Regions from separate parts of the Enterobacter sp. C3_dUdeg genome, predicted to be linked through region 3. Evidence: predicted binding sites of a transcription regulator. Region 3 holds the regulator's gene; each other region holds the start of a gene.
The links. Region 3 encodes PurR, which represses purine synthesis genes. Its sites were predicted from a motif close to CANGCAAACGTTTGCNTG; they were not measured.
Positions count from the first base shown of each region.

Region 1: a site for PurR is predicted at 3,291-3,308, ahead of pyrC (dihydroorotase). Genes of this name have one in related genera too.
Region 2: a site for PurR is predicted at 3,940-3,957, ahead of raiA (ribosome-associated translation inhibitor RaiA). Genes of this name have one in related genera too.
Region 4: a site for PurR is predicted at 3,335-3,352, ahead of purL (phosphoribosylformylglycinamidine synthase). Genes of this name have one in related genera too.

Region 1 covers NZ_BAAKFX010000001.1:1,531,447-1,536,875, forward strand. Annotated here, with positions in the region: gene AC27FC_RS07325 (YceH family protein) at 1-522, opposite strand, end outside; gene rimJ (ribosomal protein S5-alanine N-acetyltransferase) at 532-1,116, opposite strand; gene mdtH (multidrug efflux MFS transporter MdtH) at 1,353-2,561, shown strand; gene AC27FC_RS07340 (lipoprotein) at 2,685-3,245, shown strand; gene pyrC (dihydroorotase) at 3,372-4,418, shown strand; gene dinI (DNA damage-inducible protein I) at 4,493-4,738, shown strand; gene bssS (biofilm formation regulator BssS) at 5,013-5,267, shown strand; gene solA (N-methyl-L-tryptophan oxidase) at 5,384-5,429, shown strand, end outside.
Region 2 covers NZ_BAAKFX010000013.1:92,043-97,471, forward strand. Annotated here, with positions in the region: gene aroF (3-deoxy-7-phosphoheptulonate synthase AroF) at 1-12, shown strand, start outside; gene tyrA (bifunctional chorismate mutase/prephenate dehydrogenase) at 23-1,144, shown strand; gene AC27FC_RS20555 (SMP-30/gluconolactonase/LRE family protein) at 1,205-2,077, shown strand; gene pheA (bifunctional chorismate mutase/prephenate dehydratase) at 2,074-3,234, opposite strand; Phe leader region at 3,265-3,390, opposite strand; gene pheL (pheA operon leader peptide PheL) at 3,342-3,389, opposite strand; gene raiA (ribosome-associated translation inhibitor RaiA) at 3,501-3,842, opposite strand; gene bamD (outer membrane protein assembly factor BamD) at 4,111-4,848, opposite strand; gene rluD (23S rRNA pseudouridine(1911/1915/1917) synthase RluD) at 4,980-5,429, shown strand, end outside.
Region 3 covers NZ_BAAKFX010000001.1:1,300,250-1,305,678, reverse strand. Annotated here, with positions in the region: gene cfa (cyclopropane fatty acyl phospholipid synthase) at 1-180, opposite strand, end outside; gene punC (purine nucleoside transporter PunC) at 479-1,678, opposite strand; gene punR (DNA-binding transcriptional activator PunR) at 1,793-2,704, shown strand; gene purR (HTH-type transcriptional repressor PurR) at 2,722-3,747, opposite strand; gene cydH (cytochrome bd-I oxidase subunit CydH) at 4,045-4,134, shown strand; gene AC27FC_RS06110 (MFS transporter) at 4,298-5,429, shown strand, end outside.
Region 4 covers NZ_BAAKFX010000007.1:27,383-32,811, forward strand. Annotated here, with positions in the region: gene AC27FC_RS15975 (PTS transporter subunit EIIC) at 1-529, shown strand, start outside; gene yfhb (phosphatidylglycerophosphatase C) at 533-1,168, shown strand; gene tadA (tRNA adenosine(34) deaminase TadA) at 1,193-1,732, shown strand; gene mltF (membrane-bound lytic murein transglycosylase MltF) at 1,620-3,170, opposite strand; gene purL (phosphoribosylformylglycinamidine synthase) at 3,438-5,429, shown strand, end outside.

The sequences.
Region 1 (5,429 bases), 230 kb from region 3:
AGCGACATCAACGTCGCCGCTGAACAGGTGCATATAGCGGCTTTCACGTTTGCCCGGCTCGCGCGCCAGACGCACCACGTACGGGCCGTCTTCACGTGAGGCCAGCCCTTCCAGGGTCTGCTCAACTTCCTGCATATCGCTGAACTCATGCATACGGGAAGCGCGCGTGCGCAGCTCTCCCGGCTTCTGCGCCCCGCGCAGCAGCAGCGTGGTGATGACCGCCACTTCCGCACCGCTCAGCTTCAGGTCGCCGAATTCGGAGTTACAGAAGCGCTGTTCGTATTTGGTCACGCGGTTGCCGAAGCCGCTGACGGTGCGCAGGTAGTGGCGTTTTACCAGCGCATCCAGCACGTCCTGAACCTCATACTCGCTGAGGTTCATCACCGGCTCGCGGTTGGTCTTCTGGTTGCAGGCCATGGTCACGGCGTTGACGGAGAGCGGATACTGCTCCGGCGTGGTAACCTGTTTTTCGAGTAAGCACCCAATCACGCGCGCTTCTGTACCGTTTAGCTGATACTTCATCTTTTCTCCTTAACGACCTGCGGTCCAGTCCCGGGTGGTTAACGCCGTCAGAACGTGGTCGCGCCACTCTCCGTCTATCAGCAGATAGTCTTTGGCGTAACCCTCTTTCTCGAACCCTAAGCGGGCCAGCAAATTGCCGCTGCGCTGATTGTGCGGCATATAGTTCGCCATAATGCGATGGATATGCTGCGTGCGTTGCATATAGCGGATCGCCACCGTTAACGCCTCGTACATCAGCCCCTGCCCCTGCCATTTCTGGCCGATGGAGTAGCCAAGGTAGCAGGCGTGAAACGACCCGCGCACCACGTTTGAAAAATTAGCGATCCCGATAATCTCTTTCTCTTCAGGATCCAGCAGCGCGAAATAAAACGCGCTGCCCTGCTTGTGAAATTCCGTAATCATGCTGAGGCGCGCCTGCCAGCCGGAAGGGTAACAATGGCTCTCATCCCGAACGGGTTCCCAGGGTTTTAAAAACTGGCGATTCTCGGCGTAATAATCCGCCAGACGCCAGGCATCACGCTCATGCACCAGACGAACGACCAGCCTGTCCGTTGTCAGACGCACTTTTGGCACATTGCTGCGATAGCCAAACATCGATACCACTCCTTCCCGTCACTTCTGCTGACCCATTAGCTTTACTATACCTGCGCCTGTGCCGTCTGTGAAAACAGTGACATACCATTTTCACCTCTTTTCACATTTTTCGATGAGAACTCTCTATCAAAGCACCCTTTTGATAAAAAAATATTGTCACCCACGGGGGTGGGAAAAAACGCGGCGACACCGCAGAATGTTAGCGTGCTCACCTTCTTATTTTCCCTGGAGGGAAAATGTCCCGCGTATCACAGGCCAGGAGCCTGGGTAAATATTTCCTGCTCGTCGATAACATGCTGGTCGTGCTCGGCTTTTTTGTCGTTTTTCCGCTGATATCGATCCGCTTTGTCGATCAGATGGGCTGGGCGGCATTAATGGTTGGCATTGCCCTGGGGCTACGCCAGTTTGTCCAGCAGGGCCTGGGCGTCTTTGGCGGGGCCATTGCCGACCGCTTTGGCGCTAAACCGATGATCGTTACCGGTATGCTGCTGCGCGCGGCAGGTTTTGCCACGATGGCGGTCGCCCAGGAGCCCTGGCTGCTCTGGTTCTCCTGTTTCCTCTCCGGTATCGGCGGCACGCTGTTCGATCCGCCACGCACCGCGCTAGTGGTAAAGCTTATTCGCCCCCAGCACCGCGGCCGTTTCTTCTCGATTCTGATGATGCAGGACAGTGCCGGGGCGGTTATCGGCGCCCTGCTGGGAAGCTGGCTGCTGCAGTATGACTTCCGTCTGGTCTGCGCCGCTGGGGCGGTGCTCTTTATTCTGTGCGCGCTGTTCAATGGCCTGTTCCTGCCCGCCTGGAAACTGTCGACGGTCAAAGCGCCGGTCCGGGAAGGGCTTGGCCGCGTCCTGCGCGACAGGCGTTTTGTCACCTATGTGTTGACCCTGACGGGATACTACATGCTGGCTGTACAGGTCATGCTGATGCTGCCGATCATGGTTAACGATATCGCGGGGACCCCTGCAGCCGTTAAATGGATGTACGCCATCGAAGCCTGCCTGTCGTTAACGCTGCTTTATCCGATTGCCCGCTGGAGCGAACGGCGCTTTCGTCTGGAGCATCGCCTGATGGCCGGGCTGCTCCTGATGACGCTGAGCATGATGCCGATCGGCCTGGTGAACTCTCTCCAGCAGCTGTTTACGCTGATTTGCACGTTCTATATAGGGTCGATCATCGCCGAGCCTGCCCGTGAAACGCTGAGCGCCTCGCTTGCGGATGCGCGTGCGCGCGGCAGCTATATGGGTTTCAGCCGGCTGGGGCTGGCGCTTGGCGGCGCATTAGGTTACGCGGGTGGCGGCTGGTTGTTTGATGCCGGCAAAGCGTTAAACCAGCCCGAACTCCCGTGGATGATGCTCGGCGTGGTGGGCTTTATGACGCTCCTTGCTCTGTGGTGGCAGTTCAGCCCGAAACGCAGCGCGAGCGGGATGCTCGAGCCTGGCGCGTAGCCTTTCCCTCGGGCGGGAGTCCCTCCCGCCCCACTTCTCAGTTTTTTCTGCTGGTTTCTGCCAATTCACACTGACATACTGGCGTAACAGGACAGAAGCGCCGATTTTTCGTTGAGGAACACTATGAAGAAAATTGTCTTTGCCGCGGCATTAGTAGTCAGCGGCCTGCTGGTTGGCTGTAACCAGCTCACGCAATATACCGTCAGTGAACAGGAAATTAATCAGGCGCTGGAAAAACATAACAATTTCTCTAAAGACATTGGCGTGCCGGGACTGGCGGACGCGCATATCGTCCTGACGAACCTGACCAGCCAGATCGGACGTGAAGAGCCAAACAAAGTCACCCTGGCCGGTGATGCGGATCTCGATATGTCATCCCTCTTTGGCAATCAGAAGGCCAACATCAAGCTCAAGCTGAAGGCCCTGCCCGTTTTCAACAAAGAGAAAGGGGCGATTTTCCTGCAGGAGATGGAAGTCGTCGATGCGCAGGTGTCGCCGGACAAGATGGCACCGGTTCTGCAAACCCTGATGCCCTATCTGAACCAGTCGCTGCGTAATTACTTTAACCAGCAGCCCGCGTACGTCTTAAGCGAAGACAAAAGCAAGGGTGAAGCTCTGGCGAAAAAATATGCAAAAGGCATAGAGGTGAAACCGGGAGAAATTATCATTCCTTTCACTGATTAACCTGAAGGGCGCTGCGGCGCCCTTTTTTTTACGGAAAAGTGTGCAAACGAAAACGTTTCCGCTTATGATTTGTGTCCGGCAAAAACAGCCATCCTTATGACTGATTCCTGACAAGCCGGAGCTTCCATGACTGCACAACCCCAGGTTCTTAAAATCCGCCGCCCTGACGACTGGCATATCCATCTGCGTGATGGCGATATGCTGAAAACCGTCGTGCCTTATACCAGCGAAATTTATGGCCGCGCGATTGTCATGCCTAACCTGGTTCCACCAGTCACCACCGTCGATGCCGCGATGGCATATCGCCAGCGCATCCTGGATGCCGTTCCTGCGGGACACGATTTTACCCCGTTGATGACCTGCTATCTTACCGACTCGCTGGATCCGAACGAAGTGGAGCGCGGGTTTAACGAAGGCGTATTTACGGCGGCGAAACTCTACCCAGCAAATGCCACCACCAACTCCAGCCACGGCGTCACCAGCATTGATGCCATCATGCCGGTTCTGGAACGCATGCAGAAACTGGGCATGCCGCTGCTGGTCCATGGTGAAGTCACGCATGCCGAGATTGACATCTTCGACCGTGAAGCCCGCTTTATCGAGACCGTGATGGAGCCTCTGCGCCAGCGCCTGCCCGCGCTTAAAGTGGTCTTTGAGCATATCACCACCAAAGACGCGGCAGAGTATGTGCGCGACGGCAACGATCTTATCGCCGCGACCATTACGCCACAGCACCTGATGTTTAACCGTAACCACATGCTGGTGGGCGGGGTACGTCCTCACCTGTACTGTCTGCCGATCCTCAAACGCAACATCCACCAGCAGGCGCTGCGCGAGCTGGTTGCCAGCGGGTTCTCCCGCGCGTTCCTCGGCACCGATTCCGCACCTCACGCCCGCCACCGCAAAGAGGCGAGCTGCGGCTGTGCAGGCTGCTTCAACGCCCCAACGGCACTGGCCAGCTACGCGACCGTCTTTGAAGAGATGAACGCGCTCGAACATTTTGAAGCGTTCTGCTCCCTTAACGGCCCGCGCTTCTACGGCCTGCCGGTCAACGACACCTTCATCGAACTGGAGCGTAAAGCGAGCCACGTTGAGGAGTCCATTGCGCTGACGGATGACACGCTGATCCCATTCCTGGCGGGCGAAACCGTTAACTGGACGGTAAAACGTTAAAAAATCAATGCCCCTTGTTGTCAAACCGATAATATAACTGTATAAATAAACAGTATATTACACAGGGGGCATTTATGCGTATTGAAGTCACCATAGCCAAAACAACTGTTCTGCCTGCCGGCGCGCTTGATGCACTGGCAGGCGAATTATCCCGCCGTATTAACAACACCTTTCCCGACAACGCGGGTGCCGTAACGGTGCGTTACGCCGCGGCGAACAACCTCTCCGTCATTGGTGCTGCGAAAGAAGATAAAGATCGCATCAGCGAAATCCTGCAGGAAACGTGGGAAAGCGCAGACGACTGGTTTATCACAGATTAACACTGCTCCCTCATTGTGTTTTTTTGCCGGGTCGCCCCGGCTTTTTTTTGTCTAAAAATCCTGCAAGTTCAAATTAATTCGGCATCTTCTTTAAAAATCGTGAACGAGATGGTGTTTTATTGTTCGAACAATCCTAAAAAGCAGAAAAATGTGTTGCCACCTGTTTATTTTTCCCGTTGGAACCCTTATTACTTGGTATACTGAAGATGCTTTCAGAAAAACATGCATTGAACCTCAGAGCCGTTGTCTTCTAACACGCATTAAGGGGGTTATAATGGAAAAGAATAGTGAAGTGATCCAGACCCATCCACTGGTTGGCTGGGATATCAGTACCGTAGATAGCTACGATGCGCTGATGCTGCGTTTGCACTACCAGACCCCGAATCAACTCAACCGTGAAGAAGCGGAAGTTGGACAGACGCTGTGGCTAACAACAGACGTCGCCCGTCAGTTTATTTCTATTTTAGAGGCAGGTATTGCAAAAATAGAATCTGGCGACTATCAGGAAAATGAGTATAAACGGCACTAAGCTTATGCCCATTTTTCTCTCTACAGGCACCCACGCGGTGCCTTATTTATTTCTCCCTTGTCTAACCCCGCGTTGTTAATTACTCTGCTAACAAAACATCAGTTTATGAGATGCATATGAGATACGACTTAATCATTATTGGTAGCGGCTCCGTGGGTTCCG
Region 2 (5,429 bases), on a different contig from region 3:
CGTCTGGCTTAAGAGGTTAGTTATGGTTGCTGAATTGACCGCACTGCGCGATCAAATTGATGAAGTGGATAAGGCGCTGCTGGACCTGCTGGCGCGCCGCATGGCGCTGGTTGCCGAAGTCGGTGAGGTGAAAAGCAAATACGGCCTGCCGATTTACGTCCCGGAGCGCGAAGCCTCAATGCTGGCCTCTCGTCGCAAAGAGGCCCAGGCGCTGGGCGTTTCGCCGGATTTAATTGAAGATGTTCTGCGTCGCGTGATGCGGGAATCCTATTCCAGCGAAAACGACAAGGGCTTCAAAACCCTCTGTCCGTCCCTGCGGCCGGTGGTGATTGTCGGCGGGGCAGGACAGATGGGGCGTCTGTTTGAAAAAATGCTGACGCTTTCTGGCTATCAGGTGCGCATTCTGGAAAAAGAGGACTGGGCGCATGCTCCGGAACTCATGAAAGATGCCGGGATGGTTATCGTCAGCGTGCCGATCCACGTGACGGAGCAGATCATCGGAAAGCTTCCTGCTTTACCGAAAGATTGTATCCTGGTGGATCTGGCCTCCGTCAAAAATGGTCCGCTACAGGCGATGCTGGCTGCGCATACGGGCCCGGTACTGGGTCTGCACCCGATGTTTGGCCCGGACAGCGGCAGCCTGGCTAAGCAGGTGGTGGTTTACTGCGACGGTCGTCAGCCGGAAGCCTATCAGTGGTTCCTGGAACAGATTCAGGTATGGGGCGCGCGATTGCACCGCATCAGCGCGGTCGAGCACGATCAGAACATGGCGTTCATTCAGGCGCTGCGCCACTTTGCGACGTTTGCCTACGGTCTGCATCTGGCGGAAGAGAACGTGCAGCTTGAACAGCTTCTGGCGCTCTCTTCGCCTATCTATCGTCTGGAGCTGGCGATGGTCGGGCGCCTGTTTGCTCAGGATCCGCAGCTTTACGCGGACATTATTATGTCCTCCGAGAACAATCTGGCGCTCATCAAGCGCTACTATCAGCGCTTTGGTGAAGCCATTACGCTGCTGGAGCACGGAGACAAGCAGGCGTTTATCGACAGCTTCCGCAAGGTCGAGCACTGGTTTGGCGATTACGCTCAGCGTTTCCAGAGTGAGAGCCGGACGCTGTTGCGCCAGGCAAATGACAGTCGCCAGTAATGCGATGATGTATATACTGAAAGCCAGCAATGCTGGCTTTTTTTATTTTGGGGAACTGTCATGGCCGAACCGCAGCTGCTGTTGAATTACACCGGGCATCTGCCTGAATGCCCGACGTGGAGCGCAGAAGAGCACGCGCTCTACTGGGCCGATATTCTGGAAGGGGAGATCCACCGCTACCATCTGCCGACGGCAGAACACACCGTACTCTCTTTCCATGAGGAGGTGGGCTGTTTCGCGCTGCGCGAGCAGGGTGGTTTTATCGTTGCGATGCGAACGGGTATCTGGCTGACCGATAAACACGGCCTGCTGCGCCGCAAGGTGTGCGATAACCCCTCTAACCCACAGCTCGCACGCTTTAACGACGGCGGCACCGATTCTCTGGGGCGATTCTACGCGGGCACGTTTTGGGGGCCGGGAGATTACAACGGTGCCCTGCTGATGCGCATCGACAACGACCTGACGCCGAAAGTGATCCAGTGCGATATTCACGGGCACAACGGCTTAGCGTTTAGCCCTGATAATCAATGGATGTTTACTTCAGATACGCCAAACGGCGTTATTTACCGAACGCAGCTTGATGAGAAGGGCGAACCCGGCAGGCGCGAGGTGTTTCGTCAGTTTAAAGAGGGCGAAGGGATACCGGACGGCGCTGCCGTGGATGTGGAAGGCTGCTACTGGAGCGCGCTGTTTGACGGCTGGCGTATTGCGCGTTTTTCTCCGCAAGGGGAGCAGCTGGAAGAATACCGCATGCCGGTGCGTTGCCCGACGATGGTCTGCTTTGGCGGCGATGACATGAAAACACTGTTTATTACCACCACGCGGGAAAATATGGACGCGGACGAGCTGGCGAAGTATCCGCTCTCCGGCGCCATATTCACCCTGCCGGTGAACGTGGCAGGGATGAAGAAAAGCCGGTTCATCGAACGTTAAGCCGGGTCAACCGGGACCACGTTTTCGCTCGGATAGCAGCCCAGCACCTTCATGGAACGCGTGATCTCGCCCAGTTCGCGCAGGGCCTTCTGCATGGAAGCAGATTCCAGGTTGGCCTGGATATCGAGGTAGAACATCTCTTCCCACGGGTTACCGTGGATTGGGCGTGATTCCAGCCTGGTCATGATCAGGTTGTGATTACGCAGCACCAGCAGGGCTTCAACCAGCGCCCCGGCCTGTTGGCCGGTCGCCATCAGCAGCGTGGTTTTGGCCGGCACCTGGTCTGACACATTGATCGCCTTGCGGGCCAGCACCACGAAGCGGGTGATATTTTGCGTCTGGTTCGCCAGGTTGCGTTCCAGCACCTGCAGGCCATACAGCGCCCCGCCTGCTTCGCTGCCGAGCGCGGCGACGGTTGGGGTGTTAGCCTGCGCCACTTTTTCCATCGCCGCCGAGGTGCTTTCGGTGTACTCAATTTTCCAGTTCGGATAGCGGTTCAGGAACTGGCTGCACTGCTGGAACGGCTGTGGATGACTGTAAACCGTTTCGATCTTGCTCAGGTCCGTTGAGCCGGAGACCAGCACGCAGTGATCGATAGGGATCGTCAGCTCGCCTACCAGCGACAGGCTGGTGTGCTGCAGCAAATCGTAGACGTCGTTGATGGCGCCGGAGCTGGTGTTTTCAATCGGTACGACGGCGTAATCCGCCTGGCCGGTCTCAACCTGGTTAAAAATGTCGGCAAACTTCGCGCAGCCGCTCTCAATAAATTCTTCGAAATGGCGTGCGGCATACTGACGTGCGGCCAGGTGAGAATAAGATCCCTTCGGACCGAGGAAGGCAATACGCGCAGAGTGTGGATTGGTTTTGTTCAGATGCTGCTGGAGCAGCGCTTGCTGAGTGAGAACGGAGTCTTCGATGATGAGCTGGAACAACCGGGTAATGTAGTGGGCATCGAGGTGATGCACTTTGCCGAGCTGAATGAGACGTTCCAGCAGATCGCGCTCGCGGTCGATATCTCGTACCGGGCGATGGGAGTCCAGCTTGGCTTTGCCCACTTCAACGGCAAGCGCGCGGCGTTCGGCCAGCAGCGCCAGCAGTTTCTCATCCAGCGCGCTGATTTTTACTCGCAGATCCAGTAACGGGTTTTCCGGTGTCATAGTGTTGCCTGTCTCATTTTATCGTTATCAATAAAAAAGGCCCCCCGGTGTGGGAGGCCTTGTTGTTCGTCTTCGCATTCTTTATCACACGACGAAACGCCTCCCGTTCAGGGGAAGGTAAAAAAGAATGCGAAGAAGAACGGCGTAAGTTTCATAAAGTCATCCTGTGATTGATACCGTTAAAGTACCCGTACTGTTTTCACCCTGTCAATAAAAAACAAAAAACGCGCCCGAAGGCGCGTTGGCGGTACACTCAATTTAAAGGATTACTCTTCTTCAACTTCTTCCGCGAAGCTGGCGTCTTTCACCGATGTTGCGGCGCGACGGGCTTCACCTTTGTGTTGCACTTTATTGAGCTGCCGTTCCAGCTTGTTGATCAAATCGTTAATTGCTGTGTACATATCCTCATGTTTTGCGCTGGCGACCAGATGGCCGTTTGGAGTATTGATAGTTGCGTCAGCGATGAAACCCTGCGGCTCCTTGGACAGGATGATATGTGGATTAATCAAATGAGTTTGCCATTTATCCAGTTTGGCGAGACGGTCTGCGACGTGCTGGCGGATTGCCGGAGTAATTTCCATTTGTTTACTGGTAATGTTCATTGTCATAAATTTTACCTCTTGTCTTTCCGTCTTGGTGATTCCAGCATACCCGACCTAATGTCAAAATGTGTGATTTAGATCACGTTATTTTGTCGGTTTTTGTCAGGGAATCTTTTTTGTGAGGCAGGGCAGGAAGAGGTGAGATTTACCTTGTCGAAGGTAAAAATTGGGGCCATAGTTGACTGGATGTGTTGAGGCTTAAGCGCTTCAGCGACGCGCTAAAATGAATAAAAAAACGGCAGCCTTCGGGCTGCCGTTTTGCATTGAGGCAATATCAGGTGTTGCTGCTGTTCGCGGCGATGATTTTCGCCACTTTTTCAGCCTGAGCGGTCATCTGCATCTGACGGTAAGCATTTTCCATCAGCTTCAGGCCGTCGCGCGTTGCCTGAGTATCCGGATAATCACGCAGCATACCTTCTACGCGGTTAACCACGGCAACCCATGCGCCACGACGGGTATAGTATTCCGCTACGGAGTATTCATATTTCGCCAGACGATCTTTCAGGAACACCAGACGTTTGGTCGCGTCGGTCACGTACTGACTGTTCGGATAGCCGCGCACCAGCTTGGAGAAGTCATTGAAGGCATCACGCGCATGCTGCGGGTCACGGTCAGAACGATCCACGCCGAAGAAGCCCTGAAGCGCACTGTCGTCCAGCGCCATGTTGGTGAGGCCGCGCATGTACATCACATAGTCGATGTTAGGATGAGTCGGGTTCAGACGCATGAAACGATCGATGGTTGCCTGAGCCAGCGGCAGGTCGGCATTTTTATAGTATGCGTAGATGAGATCTAACTGTACCTGCTGCGAATATGGACCAAATGGATAGCGATTATCCAACGCTTCCAGTTGCGTTATCGCCTGTTTCCAGTTACCGTCCTGCAACTTTTGTTGTGCAGTCGCATAGATTTCATTCGGCGGATTGTCAGGGACCTGTTCATTTGAACCGGAGCAGCCCACCAAAGCCAGGCTCAACGTGGCCGCTGCCACCAGATATTTCATGCGCGTCATGACGTTTTGACTTTCCTCAAATGTTTGTCCGGGAGAAACTCTGTTCCTGCTCCCGATTAAGACCAGCTACAATAGCACACTATATTAAACGGCAAAGCCGTAAAACCCAACGTTAAACGAAGAAGCAGTTTATGGCACAACGAGTAGAACTCACCGCAACAGTCTCCGAAAATCAGCTCGGTCAACGCTTAGATCAGGCTTTGGCCGAATTGTTCCCTGATTATTCGCGTTCACGCATAAAAGAATGGATCCTTGACCAGCGCGTGCTGGTAAACGGCAAGATCTGGGACAAACCAAAAGAGAAAGTGTTAGGTGGGGAAGCTGTCGCCATCAATGCTGAAATCGAAGAGGAAATCCGCTTCGAGCCGCAGGATATCCCACTGGACATCGTCTATGAAGATGATGACATTCTGGTGATCAACAAGCCGCGCGACCTGGTTGTTCATCCGGGCGCGGGGAACCCTGACGGTACGGTACTTAACGCACTTCTCCATTATTATCCGCCGATCGCGGATGTCCCGCGCGCGGGCATCGTGCACCGTCTGGATAAAGACACCACCGGTTTGATGGTGGTGGCGAAG
Region 3 (5,429 bases):
TTCTCCCAGGCCTAACGATCCCTCTCGCAGCACGCGTTTAAAAAAGTCGGGATGTTTAACCTGAGGATCGGATGGCGATGATCCATTGATAGTGATGCCTGCTCGACCTAACAGTTCACTGACGATCCGGGACCAGTTATCGTCCGGAACGCTGACTTCTTCTATACACGATGAACTCATAGCTTCTCCATCACCCTACTGTGATCAGAACCTTAAAACAGCGTAGACGCTTTTTTTGGTTTGTGAGAAATCTCACGGTAAATACCGCGAGGCTAATATCCGACGTAGAACAGAGGAAGGGAGATAACCCTTGCCGAAATGCCTTCCATGGTAAAACGGGAGCACTCCGGCTCCCGTTAACACTTAATATTTATCGTATTTAATCGAACCAAATTTAGTATAGGCCTCAAAATTTGGTGATTCAATAGAAAATTCTTAGCAACCTAATCACTGAAAATTAACATGATTTCTGGCGCAATCAGGCATGTGACGTTTCAACCTGAGCACTCTTTTCCTGCGCACGCTGCGCGGAGGCCTGCATGCGATAGCCCAACACCGCCAGCGCAACGGTCACCAGCATCACGCTGGTGGTGGTCAGGAGCGGCGTGGCAATCAGCGCCGATACAACCAGGCTTGCCAGGAAGCACAGCCCCAGCTGCAGGGTATTCTGCAGCGCGGCGGCGCGGCCTGTTGCCTGCGGGAAGGGACGCAGCGCCTGGGCTACAACGATAGGGTAAATCGCCCCGTTCGCGACGGCCATCACGCAGAAGGGGATCAAAATTTCGGCCAGACCGGCACCCGGAATAAAGCCAACGGCCCAGGTCCCGATAACGCTCAGCGCATACAGCACCAGCAGCCACGGCAGCATCTGCTGACCTTCCCACTTTTGCAGCGCCGCGCGACAGCCGTACCCGCCTACCAGGAATGCGATGGTCTGCGGAACATAGCTCAGGCCGATGGCTGCCGGGCTGTAACCCATATCGTGCAGAATGAACGGCGAGCCGGTGAGCCACGCGAAGAAGCTTGCCGAGCAGGCTGCATAGATCAGGACATTCCCGCGATAGGCTTTGGCGCTGAGCAGGGAAGTGAAGGTAATCGGCTTCGCGTCTGCATGCGCTTCTTTTTTATGCGCTGGCTTAAGGGCGAACGCCGGCAGCATCAATACCAGGGTAATGGCAAACAGCGTGGCGAAAATGGCCTGCCAGTCGAAATGCGCGAGGATCCAGCTGCCCAGCAGGGGAGCGAGGGCAGGTGAGAGGCCCACCAGCGGCATAATGGTAGCGAAAATACGGTTTGTGCGGTTAGCCGGATAGTAGTCGGTGACCAGCGCCTGCCAGGTCACTGCCGCGGCACAGACGCCCACGGCCTGAATAAAACGCAGCACCAGCAGCCAGGTGGCATCGCGTACCCATAACATCCCCAGGCAGCCCACGGCAAAAATGGCCAGGCCCAGCAACAGCACCGGTTTACGACCAAAGCGATCCGAGAGCGGTCCCCAGAGCAGCTGTGCGAAGGCAAAGCCGGCGAGGAATAAGCTCAGGCTGGCGCTGATGGCGGCAGCCGGGGTTTGCAAATCTTCCTGCATGGCGGCAAACGCCGGCAGGTACATATCGGTGGCCAAAAAGCCCAGCACGCTTAAGCCGCCGAGCCAGGCTAAAAAACCGTTCCTGGGTTGCATTATTTTATTCTCCTGAGGAGGCAGGTATACATTGGCGCTGAGTGTAGGGAGTGCAAAGCCGCTTGTGAAACGCTAATATTTGGCGGGTGCATTCAAAAAATTTGCAGGCAGAAAATGTGGTCAGATTATTCTCTTGAAGTGGTCGATGCTGTTGCACGTAACGGCAGCTTCAGCGGTGCGGCGCAGGAGCTGCACCGCGTCCCTTCGGCAATAAGCTACACGGTGCGCCAACTGGAGGAGTGGCTGGCGGTTCCGCTGTTTGAACGGCGGCATCGTGATGTGGAATTAACGCCCGCAGGCGCGTGGTTTTTGAAGGAAGGGCGTTCTGTTATCAAAAAAATGCAGATCACCCGCGAACAGTGTCAGCAGATCGCTAACGGCTGGCGGGGGCATCTTTCCATCGCGGTGGATAACATCGTTAAGCCGGAACGCACCCGGCAGATGATCGTCGATTTCTACCGTCATTTCTCTGACGTCGAGCTGCGGGTCTCGCAGGAGGTGTTCAACGGCGTCTGGGATGCGCTGGCGGACGGCAGGGCAGAGATGGCGATTGGGGCTACGCAGGCGATCCCGGTCGGGGGACGTTACGCTTTTCGCGATATGGGGATGCTGAGCTGGAAATGCGTGGTGGCAAGCGACCATCCGCTGGCGGCGATGGAAGGGCCGCTCAGCGATGACACGCTGCGCAACTGGCCGTCGCTGGTGCTGGAGGATACGTCCCGTTCATTGCCCAAGCGTATCACCTGGCTTCTGGACAACCAGCGGCGGGTGGTGGCCCCTGACTGGGAATCGTCGGCGACGTGCCTCAGCGCCGGGCTGTGCGTCGCGATGGTGCCCGTTCATTTCGCGCGTCCGCGCATCGATACCGGAGAGTGGGTTGAGCTGACGCTGGAGAATCCGTTCCCGGATGCGGCCTGCTGCCTCACATGGCAGCAAAATGACGTCTCGCCTGCGATGGCCTGGCTGCTGGATTATCTGGGAGACAGCGAAACGCTGAACCGGGAATGGTTACGGGAGCCAGCATAGCTGGCCCCGTAAAGCGATTAACGACGGTAGTCGCGGAACGGACCGTCCGCAACGGAACGGCGTTCGATAAGACGCGGGTGAACTTCAATAGACTGCGACTCTTCGCGTTTGTTGACGATCCTGTCCATCAGCATGTTGAAGGCCGTTTCGCCCAGCGAATCTTTCGGCTGGTGAATGGTGGTCAGCGCCGGGGTGAAGAAACGCGCGTTACGCACGTTGTCATACCCGATCACGGAAATATCCTGCGGTACGCGCAGGCCCAGCTCGTCGGCAGCGCATAGCGCGCCCATGGCCATAATGTCGCCCCCGCAGAACACGGCGGTCGGACGGTGCGGCTGGGAGACGATCTGCTGCATCGCGCGGTAGCCCGATTCCGGCTCAAAGTCACCCTGCACAATCCAGTTTTCCGGCACGTTGATCAACGCTTCTTCCATCGCTTTCATAAAACCGGCCAGACGGCCCGCGCCGGTGTTGCGCTCCAGCGGACCGGGGATCACGCCAATCTCGCGGTGGCCGCGTTCGATCAGATAACGACCGGCCATATAGCCGCCTTCAAAGGCGTTATCGATAACGGAATCGGTAAAGTCTGCGCGCGCTTCGCCCCAGTCCATCACCACCATCGGAATATGGCGATACTCTTCCAGCATCGACAGCACGGATTCCGGGTACTCGGAACACATCACCAGCAGGCCATCAACGCGCTTTTGCGCCATCATCGACAGGTAGGCACGCTGTTTTTCAATGCTGTTCCACGCGTTGCCCAGAATCAGGGTATAGCCTTTCTGGAAGCAGTTCTTTTCGACCGCTTCAATGATCTCGGCAAAATAGGCCGCTTCACTGCTGGTCGCCAGCAATCCAATGGATTTGGTGTGATTAACCTTGAGGCTACGCGCAACCGCACTTGGCGAATAGTGCAGCTCTTTGATCGCTGCCCAGACGGCGTTGCGCGTCTCTTCCGCCACAAAGCGGGTTTTGTTAATTACATGTGATACGGTTGTAGTGGAAACGTTTGCGCGTTTTGCTACGTCTTTAATTGTTGCCATTAAATGTCACTCCAGACCATATCCTAAGCTCCTGAAAAACTTGAAGGTAAACGTTTGCCTTCTCTCACCCTTATCTCGCAATCTTGAATTGCGGCACGCCGGGAAAACGACACGGGACGTCAGGAGGGGGTCAATGGCCGGTACGCTAATAAATTTAGCGTGGAATTTTGTCCTATCTTGATGAAAAGGGGAAGAGGTAAAGTGGTTATCAGTATAAATCCAGGAAGATTTTTAACGTAATCTGTGCAAAAATGAGCAAGCTCACTTTTCGTGTGGGGATTAAAAGGAGAAAAATTGATGAGTTCCGATCTTAAGTTTTCGCTGTTCACCACCGTTGTTGTGCTGGCTCTGATTGTTGCGGCCGGTCTGACGGCTGCGCTGCACTGATTTACGCGGAGGGAGAGCCTTCTCCCTCCCGACTCCCCGGATTGTTACTTCTCTGGCAAAAATCTTTTGCCATTTTGTTAACTTCTCATTTTTTGTGATTGATGTCATGCTTTCTGCTTCTTTGTTCTGTGTCACCACATGACACGGCATCCGGAGTTGACGCATGAAAATCAATTATCCCCTGCTGGCCCTGGCGATTGGCGCTTTTGGGATTGGCACCACTGAATTCTCCCCAATGGGGTTACTGCCTGTTATTGCCCGGGGCGTAGATGTCTCTATCCCTGCGGCAGGGATGTTAATCAGCGCCTACGCTATCGGCGTGATGGTAGGGGCGCCGCTGATGACCCTTCTTCTTTCGCACCGCGCGCGCCGCAATGCGCTGATTTTCCTGATGGCGATTTTCACCCTGGGCAACGTGCTTTCGGCCATTTCGCCGGACTACACCACATTGATGCTGTCGCGCATTCTGACCAGCCTTAACCACGGCGCGTTCTTTGGGCTGGGGTCGGTCGTGGCTGCCAGCGTGGTGCCAAAACACAAGCAGGCGAGCGCCGTGGCAACCATGTTTATGGGGCTGACGATTGCCAATATCGGCGGGGTGCCTGCGGCAACCTGGCTGGGAGAAGCGATCGGCTGGCGTATGTCTTTCCTGGCGACGGCCGGGCTGGGCGTGGTTGCAATGGTGGCGCTGTTCTTCTCCCTGCCGAAAGGCAATGCCGGAGAACGTCCGGAAGTGCGTAAAGAGCTGGCGGTGCTGATGCGCCCGCAGGTGCTCTCCGCGCTGCTCACCACCGTGCTGGGGGCAGGGGCGATGTTTACCCTCTACACCTATATTTCACCGGTACTGCACGATATCACCCACGCAACGCCTCTCTTCGTTACCGCGATGCTGGTGCTGATTGGCGTGGGCTTCTCGATTGGCAACTATCTCGGCGGGAAATTTGCCGACCGTTCCGTGAGCGGGACGCTGAAGGGCTTCTTAACCCTGCTGATTGTCATCATGGTTGCCATTCCGTGGCTGGCGCGCAATGAGTTTGGGGCCGCGATTGCGATGGTCGTCTGGGGAGCCGCCACTTTCGCCGTGGTGCCGCCGCTGCAGATGCGCGTGATGCGTGTCGCGCACGAGGCGCCGGGACTTTCATCTTCCGTGAATATCGGTGCGTTTAACCTGGGTAATGCCCTGGGCGCGGCGGCCGGTGGGGCCGTGATTTCAGGTGGTCTGGGGTACAGCTTTGTGCCGGTGATGGGGGCGATTATTGCCGCGCTCGGCCTGCTGCTGGTGATGATGTCGGGTC
Region 4 (5,429 bases), on a different contig from region 3:
CGCGTCTCTGGCTATTGACCGCGGCGGCCTGCTGGTGGGAGCGGTGCTGTCAGGTACCTTCCTGCCGCTGGTGCTGACCGGCCTGCACCAGGGGCTGGTGCCGATCCACGTCGAGCTTGTGCAGGCGCACGGCTATAACGCGCTGCTGCCTATCCTGTCGATGGCGGGAGTGGGGCAGGTCGGCGCGGCGATTGCCGTACTGATGAAAACCCGCAACGCGCGTCTGAAAAAAATGATTAAAGGCGCGCTCCCGGTCGGACTGCTCGGCATTGGCGAGCCGCTGATTTTCGGCGTTACGCTGCCGCTGGGTAAACCGTTCCTCGCCGCCTGTCTGGGCGGCGCGGTAGGCGGGGCGCTGATCAGCTACTGGAAAGTCGCCACCGTGATCACCTTTGGGCTTTCCGGTTTACCGCTGGCATTAACCATCGTGACCGGAAAAGTGATGCTCTATCTGTTAGGCTATTTAGTAGCGGTGATCGCCGGGTTCCTGTTTACCTGGCTGTTAGGTTTCAACGACCCAGAGGAGTAAGGTTTGGCAAATCACGCGCGTCGCGTTGTCTTTTTCGACCTGGATGGAACGCTGCATCAGCAGGATATGTTTGGCACGTTTATGCGTTACCTGCTGCGGCGTCAGCCTTTGAATGCGCTGCTCGTGCTGCCGCTCTTACCGGTTATCGGGATCGCGCTGCTGGTGAAAGGCCGGGCGGCGCGATGGCCGATGAGTCTGCTGCTGTGGGGATGTACCTTTGGGCACAGCGAAGCGCGGCTTAAGCAGCTCGAAAAGGATTTTGCGCACTGGTTTCGCAGCCACGTCGCCGCCTTTCCGGTGGTGCAGGCGCGCCTGACCAGCTATCTCGACGCGAATGATGCCGACATCTGGCTCATTACCGGCTCCCCGCAGACGCTGGTGGAGCAGGTTTATTTTGATACCCCCTGGCTTCCGCGCGTGAATCTTATCGCCACGCAAATTGCCCGCGGTTACGGCGGCTGGGTGCTGACCCTGCGCTGCCTGGGGCATGAAAAAGTGGTCCAGCTGGAAAAACGCATCGGTACGCCGCTGCGCCTGTACAGCGGCTACAGCGACAGCAAGCAGGACAACCCGCTGCTCTATTTTTGCCAGCACCGCTGGCGCGTCACGCCATCAGGCGAACTTCAGCAACTCGAATAGGCTTATCCATAATGGGCGTGTATAATGCTGCCCGCTTTTCGACTGGAGTATCAGCCTTTGTCCAACCCTGAACACAATCATGAATACTGGATGCGCCACGCGCTGACGCTGGCTCAACGCGCCTGGGACGAGGGCGAAGTGCCCGTGGGCGCGGTGCTGGTTCATAACAATCAGGTGATTGGCGAAGGGTGGAACCGGCCTATTGGTCGCCACGATCCTACTGCGCATGCCGAAATTATGGCGCTTCGCCAGGGCGGTCTGGTGCTGCAAAACTATCGTCTGCTTGATACCACGCTGTATGTGACGCTGGAGCCGTGCGTGATGTGCTCCGGCGCGATGGTGCACAGCCGGATCGGGACGTTGGTTTTCGGGGCGCGGGATGAAAAAACCGGTGCGGCCGGTTCGCTGATGGACGTGCTGGGTCACCCGGGTATGAACCACCAGGTGAAGACTATCGGTGGGGTGCTTGCACCAGAGTGTTCGGGGCTATTAAGCGATTTCTTTCGAATGCGCCGTCAGCAGAAAAAGCAGCAAAAGGCAGAATTGAAGCCGTCGGACGATTAAGCTCGTCCGGCGCCACGACCGGGTAGCTTTGAGCCAGCTGTTTGGCCTCCGTCGCCTCTTTCTCTTTCTCCAGCAGATACCCGACCAGGCTAATCTGATATTTACGGATATTTTCCACGTAGGCGTAGGCTTCATGTCCGCGCGCGTAGCCGTATGTCAGCTTGTTATACCATGGCTTCTGGCTCAGCAGCGGCAGGCGCTGCTTAACGTCTGACCAGCTGTCCGGGTTACCTTTCGTTTTGGCCGTCAACGCTCGCGCATCAAGCATATGCGCGTAGCCCATATTGTAGGCCGCCAGCGCAAACCAGATCCGCTCTTCTTCCGGCACCGTTTCCGGTACTTTGGCCATCATATCCTGCAGATAGCGCGCGCCGCCGCTGATGCTCTGTTCGGCATCGGTACGATCGTTCACGCCCAGGCTCAGCGCGGTATTTTTGGTTAACATCATCAAACCGCGTACGCCCGTGGGCGACGTGGCCTGGGTGTCCCAGTGGGATTCCTGATACGAAATAGCCGCCAGCAGCTTCCAGTCAATCTCCTGGGCGTATTTTTCGAACAGCGGCTGCAGGTCCGGCAGGACGCTGTCTACCGCGCGCAGGAAGCTGCGGGTGTCAACGTAGTCAAAGTCATCGCCGTGCCCGAGGTACTTTTCCTCCAGACGCGCCAGGGTACCGTCTTCATTGATGGTGTTGAAGAAATCAAGCATCGCGGCAGAGAAGGTCTGGTCGTCATCAAGCTGGCTAAACCAGGTCACGGGCTGCTCGTCGGTGACGTCCAGCGCCACGGCGATTTCAGGATGCACCCGCTGGAACAGGCTGATCGCGACCGAATCGGCGATGGTGTAGGGCACCTTCTGATCTTTTACCTGCTCCAGCAGCTCCATCGTGCCGAGTTTTGGATCCACCGTCCAGCTCAGGTCGGGATATTTCTTCTCCTTGAGCTCACGCAGATCGTCAATCACCACGTGGCCGGGCGCAATCGTCAGCTGCCGATCGTTAATCGTGGACAGCGAGCGCGGGCGCAGGCTCCCGACGCGGTAAACCAGCTGCTGCGAAACGGAGTAGTAGGTCGGGCCTGGCTGGTAGTTCTTACTGCGCTCGCTGTTATACACCAGCCCGGCGGCGAGCATATCGGCATCGTCGTTATCGAGGTCGTCAAACAGCTGGTTGATATTCTGGCGGACGGTGATTTTAAGCTTCACGCCAAGATAATCGGCGAACTGTTGTGCCAGTTCATAATCCAGGCCAATGATTTTGCCGTTGACGTCGCTGTAAATCAGCGGCGAGTTGAGGGTACTGACGCGCAATTCCCCCCGCTCCTGAATGGCGGCGATACGGTTTTCGGCTTTGCCGAACCAGGGGATGGAAGGCCAGAGGGCCACTGCCAGCAGCAACGTTACAATGCCGATGAGCAGATAATTAATCTTTAATTTTTTCAATTAGTTAATTCTCTGCGACGCCGGTTGCCTCAGTCTGCTGTAGCCATGTTAATCATAAGGTTTGCCATTGAATGAGCGGCATTTTGCGTAAACTTGCGCCACTTGGCAACCAATTAGAGAGACAGGTCACATCTATTGTTAAATCTCTGTGCAAATTTTATTTCGACGCAAACGGTTTCGTCGGCGCTCAGGATTCTCTATAATGACGCCCGTTTTCCCCCCTTGCGCACACTGTAAGCGCCCCGGCGCTTCGAAGACGAGAGACTTATGATGGAAATTCTGCGTGGTTCGCCTGCACTGTCTGCCTTCCGTATCACTAAACTGCTGGCACGTTTTCAGGCGGCCGACCTTCCGGTAAGCAATATTTACGCTGAGTATGTCCATTTTGCTGACCTGAATGCCCCCCTCAATGCAGAGGAGCGCGTACAGCTGGAACGCCTGCTCAAGTATGGTCCAAGCCTGAGCAGCCATACGCCAACCGGCAAACTGATCCTTGCTACGCCTCGTCCGGGCACCATCTCCCCCTGGTCTTCCAAAGCCACCGACATCGCCCACAACTGTGGCCTGAGCCAGATTAACCGTCTGGAACGCGGCGTGGCGTACTACGTGGAAGCCTCTACCCTGAGCGACGCGCAGTGGCAGGCGGTTGCGGCTGAACTGCACGATCGCATGATGGAGAGCGTTTTTGCCTCTCTCGATGACGCGCAGAAGCTTTTCTCTCACCATCAGCCTGCGCCGGTACAGAGCGTAGACCTGCTGGGGCAGGGCCGTCAGGCGCTGATTGACGCCAACCTGCGTCTCGGCCTGGCGCTGGCAGAAGACGAAATCGACTACCTGCAGGATGCGTTTGTTAAGCTCAACCGTAACCCGAACGACATCGAACTTTACATGTTCGCGCAGGCTAACTCTGAGCACTGCCGCCACAAGATTTTCAACGCCGACTGGATTATTGACGGCGAACAGCAGCCGAAGTCGCTGTTCAAAATGATCAAAAACACCATGGAGCAAACCCCTGACCACGTGCTGTCTGCCTATAAAGACAACGCCGCGGTAATGGAAGGTTCCGAGGTGGGCCGCTTCTTCGCCGATCGCGAAGCAGGGCGCTATGACTTCCATCAGGAGCCCGCGCATATCCTGATGAAAGTGGAAACCCACAACCACCCGACGGCGATCTCCCCGTGGCCGGGTGCGGCGACAGGCTCCGGCGGCGAAATCCGTGATGAAGGCGCGACCGGTCGTGGCGCTAAACCTAAAGCGGGTCTGGTCGGTTTCTCTGTCTCTAACCTGCGTATCCCGGGCTTTGAACAGCCGTGGGAAGAGGATTTCGGCAAGCCAGAGCGCATCGTGACCGCCCTGGATATCATGACCGAAGGCCCGCTGGGCGGCGCGGCGTTTAACAACGAATTTGGTCGTCCGGCGCTGAACGGTTACTTCCGTACCTATGAAGAGAAAGTGGACAGCCACAACGGCGAAGAGCTGCGCGGCTACCACAAGCCGATCATGCTGGCGGGCGGGATCGGCAACATCCGTGCCGATCACGTGCAGAAAGGTGAGATCGTCGTCGGCGCGAAGCTGATCGTACTGGGCGGCCCGGCGATGAACATCGGTCTGGGCGGCGGCGCGGCCTCTTCTATGGCCTCCGGCCAGTCTGATGCGGATCTCGATTTCGCCTCCGTGCAGCGCGACAACCCTGAGATGGAGCGCCGCTGCCAGGAAGTGATCGACCGCTGCTGGCAGCTGGGCGACGCCAACCCGATCCTCTTCATCCACGACGTGGGCGCGGGCGGCCTGTCCAACGCCATGCCGGAGCTGGTGAGCGACGGTGGCCGCGGCGGGCGCTTCAACCTGCGCGACATCCTGAGCGATGAGCCGGGCATGAGCCCGCTGGAAATCTGGTGTAACGAATCCCAGGAGCGCTACGTGCTGGCGGTTGCTGCGGATCAGCTGCCGCTTTTTGACGAGCTGTGCCGCCGCGAGCGCGCGCCGTATGCCGTCATCGGTGAAGCGACCGAAGAGCAGCACCTTTCCTTAAGCGACACCCACTTTGACAACCAGCCGATCGATCTGCCGCTGGACGTGCTGCTCGGTAAAACGCCGAAGATGACCCGCGACGTAACCACCCGCAAAGCGGCGGGCAAAGCGCTGGATCGCCAGGGCATCACCGTGGCAGAAGCGGTAAACCGCGTGCTGCACCTGCCTGCTGTGGCAGAGAAAACCTTCTTGGTGACCATCGGCGATCGCACCGTGACCGGTATGGTA